DNA from 2 places in the Ureibacillus sp. FSL K6-2830 genome. Region 1 is predicted to be linked to the other one. Evidence: predicted binding sites of a transcription regulator. Region 1 holds the regulator's gene; the other holds the start of a gene.
What was found. Region 1 encodes Rex, which represses fermentation and respiration genes when NADH is low (regulators of the CRP and FNR family bind a similar motif). Its sites were predicted from a motif close to TTGTGAAATATTTCACAA; they were not measured.
Positions count from the first base shown of each region.

Region 1 (8,548 bases):
TTCTTTTCATTATGAAATGAGAGAAAATCCCTTTGCTCATTACATTGTAGCAGAAGATGACCATGGAACAATTGTTGGATATTGTGGTATGTGGATTGTCGTTGATTCTGCTCAAATTACTAATGTGGCGGTTACTGAAAAATCAAGAGGACAAGGCATTGGTGAAGGGCTTATGCGAGAGGCAATGAGAGTAGCGAAAGAACACAATGCGGAAACGATGAGTTTAGAAGTACGTGTATCAAACATAGTGGCACAAAATTTATACCGAAAGCTCGGATTCCAAGATGGCGGAATTCGGAAAGGATATTATACAGATAACCAGGAAGATGCTCTAGTAATGTGGGTGAATTTATAATGGAAAACTTAATTTTAGCAATTGAAACAAGCTGTGATGAGACAGCTGCTAGCGTAATTAGAAATGGAAATGAAATTCTTTCAAACGTAGTAGCTTCACAAATCGATAGTCAAAAAAGATTTGGGGGGGTCGTACCAGAAATTGCGTCTCGCCACCATGTTGAACAAATAACGGTTGTAATTGAAGAAGCATTGGAAAAGGCAAGCATTGTACCATCAGATTTAGACGCAGTGGCAGTGACGGAAGGCCCAGGACTAGTTGGTGCATTGCTTATCGGCATTAATGCAGCAAAAGCCTTTGCCTTTGCTCACGGATTACCGATTATTGGGGTGCACCATATTGCCGGTCACATATATGCAAGTGCGCTTGTTGAACCAATGAAATTTCCTTTATTAGCACTTGTTGTATCTGGAGGGCATACGGAATTAATCTATATGAAAGAACATGGATCTTTTGAAGTCATTGGAGAAACTCGCGATGATGCGGCCGGGGAAGCTTATGATAAAGTGGCACGGGTGTTAAATTTACCTTATCCCGGTGGTCCGCATATTGATCGAATGGCTCATGAAGCTGAAAAAGGTGTCGATTTTCCACGAGCGTGGTTAGAAGATACGTATGATTTTAGTTTTAGTGGATTAAAATCAGCGGTCATTAATTATAAACATAATTTGGAGCAAAGAGGACAATCGATTGTGCCTGAAGAAGTCGCAAAAGGCTTCCAAGACAGTGTTGTAGAAGTATTGACAACTAAAACGATAAAAGCAGCTAAGGAATTAGGGGTTAAACAAGTAATAGTAGCTGGTGGTGTTTCTGCAAATCGTGGATTGCGAGAAAGTTTAAGTAAAGCACTTGAACAGGAAGGGATACCATTTACGGCTCCTCCACTTTCTTTATGCACAGATAATGCAGCAATGATTGGTGCCTGTGCGGCTTACATGTTTGAAGCAGGGGTAAGATCCGATTTATCGATGAATGGTTTGCCAGGGAAAGAATTGAAAAGTTGGAGTAATACAGACGACAAACTTCGATAAAAGTATAATATTTTCTTCAAAAAAAGATGGGGTATGACATGAAGTCATATCCTTTTATTTATACACAAAGTTATGTACAGAATTAAAATTTTGAATATTTTTCTTAAACCTTATCCGCAAGTTTGTGAATAGTTTTCTTTTTTTGTCAAGACGAACATTCGTACTTATGCACAATCTGTGTATAACTTGTGGATAACCTGTGATAAAGCTGTGAAAAATCAATATATTGTGTGTATTTTTCCAGAACGAAGTGTGGATTTTTTTTTCTGGTGATGTGGATAATGTGGAAAAGGCTGTTGATATGTTGATATCACTGAGTTTTTATTGTGAATAAAACTGTGGGGAAAATTTATCGAAATTTGTCTATTGACCAAGATATATGTAATATTCGAAAACAAGATTCATGTTTTCCATATATAAATGAAAAGCTACCTGAATATTATTCAGGTAGCTTAAATTTTCAGGTTTTCCAATTCTTCTTGTAGTTCAAGCCATTGAGTTTCGAGCTCGCTGTGAGATTGCTTTAACGAATCCAGTTTATTTTGGAGCTCTAATGCCTTTTCGTAATCACTAAAAATCTCTGGTTCACAGAGCTTCAGTTCGATATTGTTAATTTCCTCTTCATAATTGGACATTTCTTTTTCAAGCTCTTCAATTTTTCTTCGAATTTGACGCTCTCGTTTTTTGACTTCTTTGTTTACTGAAGATGGATGCTGGATTTTGATTTCTTCCTGTTTTGCTTCATGCTTTGTTTCATTCAGTTCAGCTAATTCCATTAATTCTTGTTTTTTCTCTACATAATAATCATAATCACCTAAATACTCAAATGTGCCTGTGGCGGATAGTTCAACGACTTTTGTAGCAATTTTATTCATGAAATAACGGTCATGGGAAACGAATAGTATCGTTCCTGGATAGTCCATCAACGCATTCTCTAAGACCTCTTTACTGTCTAAATCAAGATGGTTCGTTGGTTCGTCTAATACGAGGAAATTTGCTTTTTGCAACATGAGTTTTGCTAAGGCAAGGCGTGCTTTTTCCCCACCGGATAATGTATTAACAAGTTTTAGTACATCATCGCCACTAAATAAAAATTGACCTAAAACGGAACGAATTTCTTTTTCATTCATTAACGGCCATTCATCCCAAAGTTCATTTAAAACGGTTTTATTACTATCGAGTTTTGCTTGTTCTTGATCGTAATAGCCAATTTTAACGTTCGTTCCATAACGAATGCTTCCAGAGAGTGGAGATAAATCTTTGACAATGGTTTTTAATAGAGTGGATTTTCCGACTCCGTTCGGTCCTACTATCGCAACTCGATCTTGTCGGAAGATGCGCAAATAGATATTTTCAGAAATCATTTGATTTTGCTCATATCCAATTGATAAATCATCGATTGATAGTACATCATTTCCGCTTTGTCTTTCGATATCAAATCCGAATTTTGCTGATTTTTCATCGCCTATTGGGGCATCCATCCATTGGATACGTTCCAACATTTTTCTTCGGCTTTTTGCAAGTTTTGCTGTAGAAGCACGTGCGATATTTTTTTGAATAAAGGCTTCAAGTTTCGCTTTTTCATCTTGCTGTTGCTCATACATTTTTAAATCGCGTTCATATTGTTTTGCTTTTTGGTCCAAATAATCGCTATAATTTCCTATATACTTTGTTACGCGAGTTCTTGATACTTCATAAACGATATTGACGATTTGATCGAGAAAATAACGATCGTGAGAAACGATTAAAATGGCACCTGTATAAGCTTTTAAATAATTTTCAAGCCAACTTAATGTTTCGATATCTAAATGGTTCGTAGGCTCGTCTAAAATCAGTAAATCCGGTTTACTTAGTAGCAATTTTGCAAGGGCAAGTCGTGTTCGTTGACCACCCGATAAGGAAGAAACAGGTTTATCATACATGTCGGGGAAGAATTTCATACCATGGAGTACGGAACGTGTATCTGCTTCATATTGATAGCCACCTGCTTCTTTAAAAGAATGTTGTAGTTGATCATATTCTGCCATAATACGAGAGTAATTCGTTGGACTCTCATACACGGATGGGTCAGCCATTTGTTGTTCTAATTCGCGAAGTCGCATTTCTTGTTTTTTTAACGGTTCAAACACCGTCATTATTTCTTCCCAAATTGTACGTTTGGATTCAAGACCAGCATGTTGTTCTAAATACCCAATTGTTATATCTTTAGGAATAATGATTTCGCCAGAATCGTAAGACAATTGTCCAGCGATGATTTTTAATAACGTAGATTTACCCGCACCGTTGCGACCTACTAATGCGACACGGTCACGGTGTTGAACTTCTAATTTTACATCCTTTAATATTTCATCAGATAAGAATGATTTTGTTAATTGATTTACTTGAAGTATGATCATGTTTACACCTCTGTTCACTACTATTAGTGTAATAGAAGACAGGAATTCAAGCAATGTGAACGCTTTACTTATTTAGCTATGTTTAGTAATATAAAATCAATTTCGAGTTGAAGTTAACAGGGGGATTATTGTGAAAAGAGATATAAAAATTCCACAGGCGACAACAAAAAGACTTCCTCTTTATTATCGGTTTTTACAGAACTTTGCAAATGATGGAAAACAGAGAGTTTCATCTCAAGAATTAAGTGAGGCAATGAAGATTGACTCCGCTACAATTCGAAGAGATTTTTCTTATTTTGGCGCCTTAGGTAAAAAAGGATATGGATATGATGTTTTGTATTTGTTGGAATTTTTTAGACAAATTCTAGATCAAGATGACGGCGCGAATGTCGCTCTTATTGGCGTGGGGAATTTAGGAAATGCCCTTTTGAAATATAATTTCCAAAAAAATCATAATACGAGAATCGTTGTTGCGTTCGATACAAAGGCGCCAATGGAAGGGCATGAAGTAAATGGAATCCCAGTTTATCATCCCGATCGATTAGAAGAAATGTATCAAAAATATAATGCAGAACTTGCAATATTAACTGTATCTTCACGCTCTGCCCAAGCCATTGCCGATCGCTTATCAGCAATCAACGCAAAAGGAATATTGAATTTTACTCCTGTTCGTTTAAATGTTCCGGAAACGATGAAAGTAATGAATATCGATTTAGCAGTTGAACTAGAGGCTTTAATTTATTTAATTCGAAATAGTGATTGATAAAAAGTTTTCACAATCTATTTCCGTTATGTAATGCAAAATATGTCGAATTGGGGTAAAATAAATACATAAACTGAGGAGGTGTCATCGATGGTTGTGCATTTAAGTGCAATTACACCAACTGCCCTTATTATTATCGGGATTGTTGCATTGATTATTTTCGGACCGAAAAAATTACCTGAATTTGGACGAGCAATGGGAACGACTTTGCGTGAGTTCAAAAAGGGTACACAAGGTTTAATAGATGATAGCGATGTTACTGATAAAAAGAACATCATAGAGATAGATCAGCAACAAAAATCCATTGAGAAAGTTGAAACGAAAGAACAAGAACACAATAAGTAATAATAAGGATGTCTAAAAGAAAAATGGATCCAAAAGAACTTCCTATTATAGAACATATAGAGGAATTAAGAAAGCGCTTAATTATTTGTGCTGTTTTTTTCGTTATCGCATTAATAGCTGGATTCTATGTTGCAGAACCAATCATTAAATTCATTCAGCATGATAATGAAGAATTAGAGGCATTAACATTAAATGCATTCAAAGTAAGCGACCCGCTTACTGTATATTTAGAAGTATCCTTCTTTGTAGCATTAATTTTGACATCTCCGGTGATTTTGTACCAACTTTGGGCATTTATTGCACCGGGCTTGTATGAATCTGAGAGGAAAGCAACATTAAAATATATACCGTATTCCTTTGTTTTGTTTTTAGTTGGATTATTGTTTTCTTACTTTATTCTTTTCCCAAACGTTATGAATTTCATGATGAACTTGTCGGAGCGGTTAGATATTCAGCAAACAATCGGCATTAACGAATATTTCTCTTTTTTATTTAAATTAGTGATTCCATTTGGTTTTTTATTTCAACTTCCAGTCATTACATTGTTTTTATCCCGTCTCGGGGTATTGAATCCAAACTTAATGTCAAAGTTTAGAAAGTATTCTTACTTTGTATTATTTGTTATTGCCGTATTAATTTCGCCACCTGACTTAATTTCATATATTCTAATGTCCATTCCGTTATTTGTTTTGTATGAAATTAGCATTGCTATTGCAAAAATCGGATATAAGAAATATTTAAAAGCAGAAGAACAGCGTATGCAAGAAGAAAAGGAAGCGGAACAAAGACAACAAGTGGAAGCTGCGTTAGCAGAACAAAGACGTCTAATTGAACAAATGAAGGAACAAAATTAAAGCCTATTTTCTATGAAATTCATGGAAAATAGGCTTTTTCTTTATTCATGCTTATAAAGCAGGCTATCTTAATGAAAAAATTGTTGAATTTTTTCAATGTTCAATTGTAAGTATGTAACAAAACCATTTAGCATCATGTGCGCGATAATTGGAGTGATTAAACGTTTTGTCTTATTATATAGGAAGGCAAAAATAAAACCAGTTATGGTATAAAGAATGATATGACTAAAATCTAAATGAATAATCGCAAAGACAATTGCACTTATGAAGGCAGCTAACCAAAAATTATTTTGTGCTTGCATAATCGATCCAAATATTACGCGGCGAAACACAAGTTCTTCTAAAATTGGTCCAAAAATAACGGAAGCTAGAATCATGATTGGTGCGATTTTTGTAATATTTATAATGGCTTCAGTATTTTCAGAGCCAAGCTCAATGCCTAATGCCGATTCAATTTGAATACCAATCACTTGACCTAAATAAATCATGAAAAAACCGATAATTCCCCAACCAATTGCTACCGACAATGGCATTTTTTCTCCTTTTAAACAATTCCAAAAGTTTTTATTTTTGGAGATCAAGATAAAAGAAATAATTAATGCTATTCCTGCGGTAATGGATGACCACCAGCCTGCTAATGCAATATACGCTAAACGCCCCTCTAAATCAATAAAGCCTAAAAAGAAACTTTTTAGCGGGGGAATCCATAGTAGAAAAGAAGAAAGTTGAAAACAGATATAAGTGATTAATACATAAAAAGCGGTCTTTTGAGTTTGAATATTTTGCGAATTAGCCAATCGTATATTTCCCTCTTTCTTATGCAAATTCATTAAAATGTAATCATAAAATTAATCTTTCCGATTCAAACTAAGGAATGGTGTTTTTACTAATCATATTCTATTGTAGAGGAAGATACAAAGAAAAGAAATTTTTTATACTTCTCACTTGCAAAAAAAAGGATGATTCATTATTATATAATTGTTAGCACTCGGGTGATAAGAGTGCTAATAATGGAAGATAAAATACGAAATGTAGGAGGTTGTTTCACTTGCTAAGACCATTAGGAGATCGCGTGATTATCGAATTAGTTGAGGTAGAAGAAAAAACTGCTTCTGGACTTGTACTACCTGATTCAGCAAAAGAAAAACCACAAGAAGGAAAAGTGGTTGCTGTAGGTTCTGGTCGTGTATTAGACAACGGCACTCGCGTTGAGCCTGAAGTAAAAGAAGGCGATGTGATTATCTTCTCTAAATATGCCGGAACAGAAGTGAAATATGAAGGTAAAGAATATTTAATTTTAAGAGAAAGCGATATTTTAGCTGTTTTATAATCATATAGAAAGTAAAATTGCGCTTCTTTCATTGTATGAAATGTCAGGCGTATTTATACCGATTTTGATTACCGATAGATAAAAATAAATGGAGGTAAGGCAAAATGGCAAAAGATATTAAATTTGCAGAAGAAGCTCGTTCGTTAATGTTACAAGGTGTAGATAAATTAGCAAACGCTGTAAAAGTAACATTAGGTCCTAAAGGTCGTAACGTTGTACTTGAAAAGAAATTTGGTTCACCTTTAATTACTAATGACGGTGTAACAATTGCGAAAGAAATCGAACTTGAAAATCCTTATGAAAACATGGGTGCAAAATTAGTTGCAGAAGTTGCTTCTAAAACAAACGAAGTAGCAGGTGACGGTACAACAACTGCAACAGTTTTAGCACAAGCAATGATTCGTGAAGGTTTGAAAAACGTAACAAGCGGTGCAAACCCTGTAGGAATTCGCAAAGGTATTGATAAAGCAGTAGCCGCTGCAATTGAAGAATTGAAAAACATTTCTCGTCAAGTTCAAAATAAAGAAGAAATCGCACAAGTTGCTTCTATCTCTGCAGCCGATGAAGAAGTAGGTAAATTCATCTCTGAAGCGATGGAACGTGTTGGAACTGACGGTGTAATCACAATCGAAGAATCAAAAGGTTTCAATACTGAATTAGATGTAGTAGAAGGTATGCAATTTGACCGCGGTTACGTATCTCACTACATGGTAACAGATACTGATAAAATGGAAGCAGTGCTTGAAAATCCTTACATTTTAATTACTGATAAGAAAATCTCTAGCATTCAAGATATTCTTCCATTATTAGAGCAAGTAGTACAACAAGGCAAACCATTATTAATTATCGCTGAAGATATCGAAGGTGAAGCTCTTGCAACATTAGTATTGAACAAATTACGCGGTACATTCCAAGTAGTTGCTGTAAAAGCACCTGGATTCGGTGACCGCCGTAAAGCAATGCTTGAAGATATTGCCATTTTAACAGGTGGACAAGTTATCACTTCTGACCTTGGCTTAGACTTAAAAACAGCTGATATCACATCTTTAGGACGCGCTGGTAAAGTAGTTGTAAATAAAGACAACACTACTATCGTTGAAGGTGCTGGAGATCAAGCTGCTATCGAATCACGTGTAAATCAAATCCGTGCTCAAATTGAAGAAACAACTTCAGAATTTGATAAAGAAAAATTACAAGAACGCTTAGCGAAATTAGCTGGCGGTGTAGCAGTAATTAAAGTAGGTGCTGCTACTGAAACAGAATTAAAAGAGCGTAAACTTCGCATCGAAGACGCATTAAACGCTACTCGTGCAGCGGTTGAAGAAGGAATCGTTGCAGGTGGTGGTACTGCATTAGTAAATGTTTATAAAGCAGTAGAAAAAGTATTAGATGAAGTAGATGGCGATGTAGCAACTGGTGTGAAAATTGTGTTACGTGCTCTAGAAGAACCAGTTCGTCAAATCGCAGAAAATGC
Region 1 is NZ_JBBOQR010000001.1:1,913,579-1,922,126, forward strand. It holds gene rimI (ribosomal protein S18-alanine N-acetyltransferase) at 1-355, shown strand, start outside; gene tsaD (tRNA (adenosine(37)-N6)-threonylcarbamoyltransferase complex transferase subunit TsaD) at 355-1,386, shown strand; gene NSU17_RS09415 (ABC transporter ATP-binding protein) at 1,839-3,782, opposite strand; gene NSU17_RS09420 (redox-sensing transcriptional repressor Rex) at 3,913-4,545, shown strand; gene tatA (twin-arginine translocase TatA/TatE family subunit) at 4,636-4,890, shown strand; gene tatC (twin-arginine translocase subunit TatC) at 4,914-5,744, shown strand; gene NSU17_RS09435 (CPBP family intramembrane glutamic endopeptidase) at 5,813-6,541, opposite strand; gene groES (co-chaperone GroES) at 6,793-7,074, shown strand; gene groL (chaperonin GroEL) at 7,179-8,548, shown strand, end outside.

Region 2 (8,548 bases), 640 kb from region 1:
AACCTGTACTTCCATAGGAATCCGCAGCTTCCACCAACTCTTTCGGCACTTGTCTTATACCTAAATTCGTAAATCTTACCGTAGGCGGCAATGCGAAAATGACCGATGCAAAAACACCCGGTACGACACCAATACCAAAAAAGGCTACGGCAGGTATTAAATATACAAATCCCGGCATTGTTTGCATGAAGTCCAAAATCGGCTTAATGATATTCTCCGCAACATTACTTTTTGACATTAAAATTCCGATTGGTATACCAATAATGATTGCAATGATACTTGAAAACACCACTAACGTGACGGTATTCATGAGTTCTTTCCAAAGATCTTGATTGTAAATAAACGTTAATCCAACAATCGTAAATACCGCTAATCCGAATTTCCTTTTTGTGGCAAAGAAGGCGATGATAGCGACAATGAGGATGAATAAAATAGGTGGAATAAGCAGCAATAAATCCGTAAAGGATTCCATCGAATTTTTTCCCCATTTTTGAATAAAGGAAAACATTGAGGCAAAATTGTCTGTTAATAAATCCATGAACATTTCAACCCAATCAGCAACTGGAAGTGTAGGAATAAAGTCGAGCATTTTATTCATCATCAACACCTCCATTACCGTTAGATGAAGAGAGTGTCTCAATCACTACTCCTCTTATTAACACGCCAAGTAATTTTCCGTTTTCCACGACGGCAATCGGTGTAGGTGAATCGGACATCGGCCCTAACACGTCTTGAATTAACGTATCTGGTGGTACCGTCTGCATATCATTTCTTAATATTCCATGGAGATGCCTTTCACCACGCTTAGATGCTTCAAGGGCATCGTTAGCAGTAATATATCCTTTAAAGTTTCTTTGTTTATCAACCGCTAAGATGACGCTCACTTTTTCTTCTCTCATCAACTGTAAAGCAACTTTTGGTCCATCTGTTTCAACGTTAATGGACACTGGACGTATCATTGCGTTTTCGACAGTTAATACTTTCGAACGGTCAACATCTTCAGTAAAGGTACGAACATAATCATTCGCTGGATTTGTTAATATTTCTTCTCCTGTTCCGATTTGAATAATTTCACCATCTTTCATTAACGCAATGCGATCCCCTATGCGAAGGGCTTCATTTAAATCATGAGTAATAAATACAATTGTCTTCTTCATTCTTTGTTGTAAATCTAATAATTCATCTTGCATTTCTTTCCGAATGAGTGGATCGAGCGCAGAAAAAGCTTCATCCATTAGTAAAATATCCGGATCATTAGCAAGTGCTCTTGCAAGACCAACCCGTTGTTGCATTCCGCCTGATAATTGGCTTGGATACTGGTCTTTATAAGGCAACAGTCCAGCATTGTCTAAAGCCTTTTCTGCTTTCAATCGCCTTTCCTCTTTTGGAACTCCCTTAATTTCGAGACCATATTCTGTATTTTGCAAAATTGTTCGATGAGGAAATAATCCAAAGTTTTGGAAAACCATGCTCATTTTATCTCTTCGAATTTTTCTTAATTCCTTTTTATTTAATTTGGAGATATTTTGTCCGTCGATGTATATGTTTCCGTTAGTGGGATCTATTAATCGATTTAATAGACGGATTAATGTCGATTTTCCGCTGCCCGAAAGACCCATGATTACAAAAATTTCTCCTTCGTTTACTGTGAAATTCGCATCGTAAACCCCTATTGTTGCACCGGTTTCTTTGAGAATTTCTGTTTTGCTTTTTTTCTGTTCCACGAGTTTCATCGCAGCATTTATATGTTTACCGAAAATTTTCGTCACATGTTCAACTTTAATTTTTTCCATCTCATACTCCTTTCCACCATTTTGATCTATTTAAAAATGAATAGAATGTTACAAAAGTAACAACTCAATATTAACAATAAGTTGTTACTTTTGTCAAATTGCTAATCTCGGAAACTACAAAAATATAAATAAGAAAGGCTTACAAAAGCTCAATTTTGCTTCTGTAAGCCTTTTTTAATTAGGAAATAGAAATTTTTGTACTCTTTCTAGACATTCATCGTTTCCAATAAAATAGATGACATCGTTCAGTTCAATTGTGGTATATGGTCCAGGTGATATGATTAGTTTTTCCCCACGACGTATACCTACAATCGTTGCCATTGTATGATGCCAAAAATTTATTTCGCCAATCGTTTTAGATAAGTATGGGGAATTCTTTATTACTTCTAAATGAAATGGAACAAAAGGATTAATTGAACGAAAGCGCTCTGTTCGGCTGACTAATCTTTCTGCAGTCTCTTTTAGTTGATCCAGTTCCTTTTTTTGTCGGTCAATGCTCTCTAACATTTCCAATTGTATTTGATGAATGGATTGAACATCTAAAAACTGCTTTATATAATTTGCCGCTTTTTCATAAGACTTAATAACAACACCGCTCCCTTTCGTAGCTTCCACAATTTCTAAGTCTTGTAGAACGGCAATAGCTCTCCTTGCAGTTTCAGCTGAGACCCCATACTGACTTGCCAATGACGATCTTGCATATATTTTTTCACCTATTAAATATTTTCCCTCAACAATTTTTGACGCTATGTCGGCAGCAATTTTTTGATATTTTGGTTGCTTTACAATCTTTAATTCTTTATCTCCCATCTATTGCATCAACCTTTCATTCCGTTACTACAAAGTTAAATATAATCGATGTCTATATCAGTAGCCAGTTTTTTCTCTAAAAAATATTTTCATTTGTATATTGACCTTCACGTTACGTCAACCTTTATGATGAAGTTGTCAGGAGGGATTTCAATGGAGTACACAATTAGTCAATTAGCAAAATTAGCAGGCATCAGTACAAGAACATTGCGGTATTACGATGAAATTAATTTATTAAAACCAAAACGAATCAACAGCTCTGGATATCGGATTTATGGTCAAGAAGAAGTGAATCGATTGCAACAAATTCTATTTTTCCGGGAATTAGACGTCAACATTGAAACAATTATTTCTATCATGAATGATCCAAATTACGATTCGATAAAAGCATTGAAAGATCATTTAATACAGCTTAGAAATAAGAGATCCCGCCTAGACCGATTAATTGAATCCGTAAAAAAAACGATTGCCCATGAGAAAGGAGAAATGATGATGAGCAATGAAGAAAAATTTGAAGCTTTTAAGGAAAAGCTGATAGAAGAAAATGAACAAAAATATGGTGAGGAAATTCGCCAAAAATATGGTGAGAATGTCGTCAGCAAGTCCAACGAAAAATTCCGCAACATGTCGAAAGAAGACTACGAAAGATTTGTGCAACTTGGAGACGAAATACTTGAACTACTAGCAAAAGCTTATGAAATTGGAGATCCTACATCACCCCTTGCACAAGAGCTTGCCGCGAAACATAAACAGTGGCTCACTTTCACTTGGCCATCTTATTCAAAAGAAGCTCACCGGGGACTTGCGGAAATGTATGTCGCTGATGAACGCTTTAAAGCTTATTATGACCAAAAAGTTACGGGGCGTACAGAATTTTTGAAAGATGCCATTATTCATTACCTTGAAAACAATTCATAACAGATATTGTGAAAAGTCGCTCTGAAACTTATCGGGCGACTTTTTCCACTTTTTATAAGTATTGAATGATTTCCTAAAAAACGGGAAATAATAGCTGAAGAAACAATCGTTCACTAACTGCTCATAAAGGATATTTGCCCTAATGATGCAAAAAAATGAGAAAAAGCTAACAAAAGTTCAATACAACCACGATAACCGAGAATACATAATTTTAAATAAATGTCCGCACTGCAATTTAGATATATCCTACGGTTGAAAATATCTATCGATTTGAAAATAAAAGTTTTGAAATTCATATTTTGTCATTAACTTGCCCTTCCTGCCGCAAAGACTATTTTGTTGTTAATAATTGTGGAGAACTAAACAATAAACAAGAGCGATACTTGTTAACGATACCGGGTCATACATTTCAAGATGTATCTCTCATTCAAAATACATCGAAGAAATTTCAAAATTTATATACCCAATCCACCCATGCAGAATTGCAAGGAAATGATGATATCGCCTTTTTTGGATATATTAAATCTCTTGAAGTACTTGTGAAAGATATCGCGATGATCGAACACCCTGATTCTGAAGATATGGTGCTATTTAGCAGCCTTATTCAATGTTTAGAAAAATTCCACTCAACTAATATTCATTTATTCTCAAAAAAATTGTTGGAAGTATTAAAAAATGACTATTTGCATTATCAAAAGGGGCCGGAGTTTTTCTCATATACAGAACTTGTTAAAGACTGCATCGATTACTTCTTATTGTATTTAGAGTTATTGCAAAAAACTTTTTCATTAAATGATAAACGTACAGAAAAAGAAGCTTGAAAATAGGAAATTGCTCTTATCCACTATTTGCATACTCGTTCATCCACTTGGAAATACTAGAAATAAAATTAATAAAGGAAGATATAAATGCCAAAAGTTGTATCTGTCAGTACTTATAAACCTCCCTACACATTACATCAACATGAAATAGAACAATTTACAAAGGCATTATTTCAAAATAAAATTCCGCAATTAGAGCGGCTATTAAAAGTGTTTGAAAATGGGGAAATAAAAACGCGGCATTTTTGCGTACCGTTAGAATGGCATAAAGAAGATCATACTTTTGAAGAACGCAATCAATTATATATTCAATTGTCAGTGGATTATAGTGTAAAAGCTATTCAAAGTTGTCTACAAAACGAACTATATTTAAAAAGACCAATTTCGACAGAAGAAATTGATGCCATCTTCTTTGTATCTAGCACAGGCATATCAACTCCCAGCATTGATGCTCGAATCATGAATAAATTGAAATTTTCAGATCGGATCAAACGTTTACCTATTTGGGGGCTTGGTTGCGTTGGAGGAGCATCTGGAATTAGTAGAGCCTACGATTATTGTCTTGCCCATCCAAAGGAAAAAGTGCTTGTTATCTGCGTGGAATTATGCAGCCTCACTTTCCAACGAAATGACTTTTCAAAAAGCAATTTAATTGGCGCATCACTTTTTGCTGATGGTGTTGCTTGCGCCTTAATTTGTGGTGATGAAGCGAAAGTAGAAAATCGAAAAACAGTACCATATATCATTCAAACAGCTTCAAAATGGATGCCTAACTCGGAAAATGTGATGGGTTGGGACGTTAGAAACGATGGGTTTCATGTCATCTTTTCAAAAAGTATACCGACAATTATTTCTAATTGGCTAGGGCCATTCATCCATTCATTTTTCAAAGAGGCAGGCATTTCATTAAATGATCTTGAACATTTCATCGCCCATCCTGGTGGGAAAAAAGTGTTATTAGCTTACGAAGAAGCACTGAATTTAAGCGACAAACATACAGCTATTTCTCGAAAAATTCTTCAACAAAACGGCAATATGTCATCGCCGACGGTACTATACGTTTTAGATGAATATATGAAAACCATCGAGAAAGATGAATCATATGGATTAATAGTAGCTCTTGGACCTGGATTTAGTGGAGAAGCAGTATTGCTGCAATGGAGGGATTAATATGCTAATTTTTATGATTGTAACAACAATCGTCATTTTACAAAGAATTTTTGAATTGTTTATTGCAAAACGAAACGAGAGACAAATGTTGCAACTTGGGGCTTATGAAGTAGGGGCCTCACATTATCCCTTCATGATATTGTTACATGTAAGTTTCTTCATCAGTTTAATTGTAGAAGTCATTGTATTTGAACGTACAATATCCCCTCTTTTTCTACCTTTATTTATTATTTTTCTACTCGTACAATCTTTAAGAATATGGTGCTTATCTTCATTAGGTATGTATTGGAATACGAAAATTATTGTGTTGCCAGGAGCTCAAATTGTTAAAAAGGGACCATATGCTTTTCTTAAACATCCAAATTATTTCGTTGTTTGTTGTGAAATTATTATATTGCCAATTATGTTTCAAGCTTATTTTACTGCCATTGTATTTACCTTGTTAAACTTCATTATGTTATCGATTCGAATACCAATTGAAGAAAAAGCATTAATGGAAGCGACAAATTATGAATATGTATTTAATAAAAAAATTCAGCACCATAGCTGAATTTTTTCCATTTTCATCAACATAATTTTTATTTTCGTAAACATAATAATAAAAAATCTTTGTTTTAACTTTTCGTTATCAATTTCTAATAACAAATAGCAAAATAATATTAGAAATTATAATAGATAAAGCGTATAATTCAAATTGACGGCAAATTCAAAAAAAGTCAACACTTTTGTAAAATATTTGTCACAATTTAAGAAATATTCAAAAAATGATTGGGTTTTCTTTTTTTGTTATTAATAGTTATAGAAAAGGAAAACGCTTTCAATCTTTATTTTTATTCATACCATCCAATAAAACACTCACTATTAAAAACAGTACTTGATTTACGAAATATTTGTATTATATTTAAACTGTAGTTAACATTGTTAAACATTTCACATAGTTATAATTGAAGAGTTTTTTCTTTAATAGTATGTGAAGTATCTATGCTGTTTTTAATAATGGGCACAATGATAAGTAAAGGAGAATGGGTAATGGCAGAAGAATTAGTGAATCAAGTTCAAGAGTCGGCTTTGAAAGAAAAACAAGATTTACTGGATCAATTATTAAAACCAGAAGTGCAAGAGTCCTTAACATATTTAGTAGAACAGCTTCCAAAGCTTGCCGAAGTAGTAGGACTTCTTACAAAGGCTTATGATTTTGCACAACAAGTAGCAACAGATGATGTATTAAAGAGCGACACAGTTAACGCAATTAAAGAAGTTTCTGAACCAGTTGTGAGTACTGTAAAAAGCTTAGCACAAACAGCTATTGAAGCAAAAGAACGTGCAGACGAATCTAAAGAAGCAATCGGTTTATTCGGAGTATTAAAATTGTTGAAGGACCCAGAAGTTCAAAAACTATTACGCTTTGCTAATGCATTTTTAGAAGTTTCAGCTGAACGCAAAAATCAATAAGGTTTTGTTTATTTAATAAAGTAAGGACGGAGGAATAATATGTCAAAAGAAATCGTCATCTTAGGTGCAGGCTACGGTGGGTTATTAACGGCCCTAACACTACGTAAATATGCAAGTAAAGATGAAGCTAAAATCACAGTTGTGAATAAATATCCTAATCACCAATTAATTACTGAATTACACCGTCTTGCAGGTGGAACAATTTCTGAACAAGCAATATCCTTCCCATTAAAGAAATTATTTAAAGGTAAAGACATTGAAACGGTTATCCAAGAAGTAAAATCATTCAATGTGAAAAATAAAGAAGTATATTTAGCAAACGGCTCTGTCTTATCTTATGATTATTTAGTTGTAGCACTTGGTAGCCAAACTGGTTTCTTCGGTATTCCTGGTTTAGAAGAAAACTCAATGGTATTAAAATCTGTAGATGATGCAAAAAGAATTTACAACCATATTGAAAGCAAAATTGCTTCCTATGCAAAAACAAAAAATATTGCGGATGCAACAATCGTCATTGGTGGCGGCGGTTTAACAGGTGTGGAACTTGTTGGTGAAATTGTAGACAACGCTCCAAATATTTGTGCAAAATACGCAGTTGACCCTAGCGAGTTGAATATTAAACTAATAGAAGCTGGTCCAAAAATTTTACCGGTATTACCTGATGAATTAATTGAACGCGCAACAAAAAGCTTAGAAGCTCGTGGAGTTGAATTCTTAACTGGCCTTCCTGTAACAGGTGTAGAAGGTAATGTAATTTCACTAAAAGACGGTTCCACAATTACAGCAAACACATTTGTTTGGACAGGTGGAGTTGCAGCTCTACCAATCGTTCAAGAATCTGGTCTTGAATGCGACCGTGGTAAAGCAATCATCGATGAGTATTTACGTTCTAAATCACATCAAGATGTATTTGTTGTTGGAGATGCTTCCGTTGCTCTTCCTGAAGATGGAGGTCGTCCATTATATGCACCAACTGCTCAAAATGCATGGCAAATGGGAGAAGCTGCAGCTTACAACATTTACGCAACAATTAAAGGCCAAAAACTAAAAGAGTTCAGCCCAGTTAATTCTGGTACTCTTGCAAGCCTTGGACGTAAAGACGGTGTAGCAACTGTTGGTAAAAACAATATTCACCTAAAAGGTTTACCAGCTTCACTTATGAAAGAAGCAAGCCATGTACGCTACTTATCACACATTAAAGCATTATACGGTTTAGTATATTAATGACCAAAAAAGTGCGGCAATCATGCCGCACTTTTTTATTGGCTGGATTCCATATTCTTTGGTTTTCCCGCCTCTACTAATACTTTGTTTCCTACTAAAACAAAACTAAGAACGAACATCGCTACTCCTGTTCCTAATAATAACCACTCAATTTTAATGAAATCGCTAATCGGACCAAAAATTAGCATTCCTAAAGGCATCATGGAAGTAGAAATCATTGTCAGTACACCAAAAATTCTCCCTAAATAGTCTCCTTCAACTTTTTCTTGTAAAAGTACGGTTGAAGGTGTATTAAATAACGGCATCGCTACTCCAGCCAACGCCATAATGGAGCAATAAAACCAGAAGTTTGGCACAATC
Region 2 is NZ_JBBOQR010000001.1:1,276,575-1,285,122, forward strand. It holds gene NSU17_RS06275 (ABC transporter permease) at 1-598, opposite strand, end outside; gene NSU17_RS06280 (quaternary amine ABC transporter ATP-binding protein) at 591-1,793, opposite strand; gene NSU17_RS06285 (TrkA C-terminal domain-containing protein) at 1,968-2,603, opposite strand; gene NSU17_RS06290 (MerR family transcriptional regulator) at 2,757-3,521, shown strand; gene NSU17_RS06295 (hypothetical protein) at 3,905-4,342, shown strand; gene NSU17_RS06300 (type III polyketide synthase) at 4,430-5,512, shown strand; gene NSU17_RS06305 (isoprenylcysteine carboxyl methyltransferase family protein) at 5,514-6,062, shown strand; gene NSU17_RS06310 (DUF1641 domain-containing protein) at 6,542-6,964, shown strand; gene NSU17_RS06315 (NAD(P)/FAD-dependent oxidoreductase) at 7,004-8,188, shown strand; gene NSU17_RS06320 (MFS transporter) at 8,224-8,548, opposite strand, start outside.
Region 2: the regulator Rex is predicted to act here: its motif matches at 6,431-6,448, upstream of NSU17_RS06310 (DUF1641 domain-containing protein).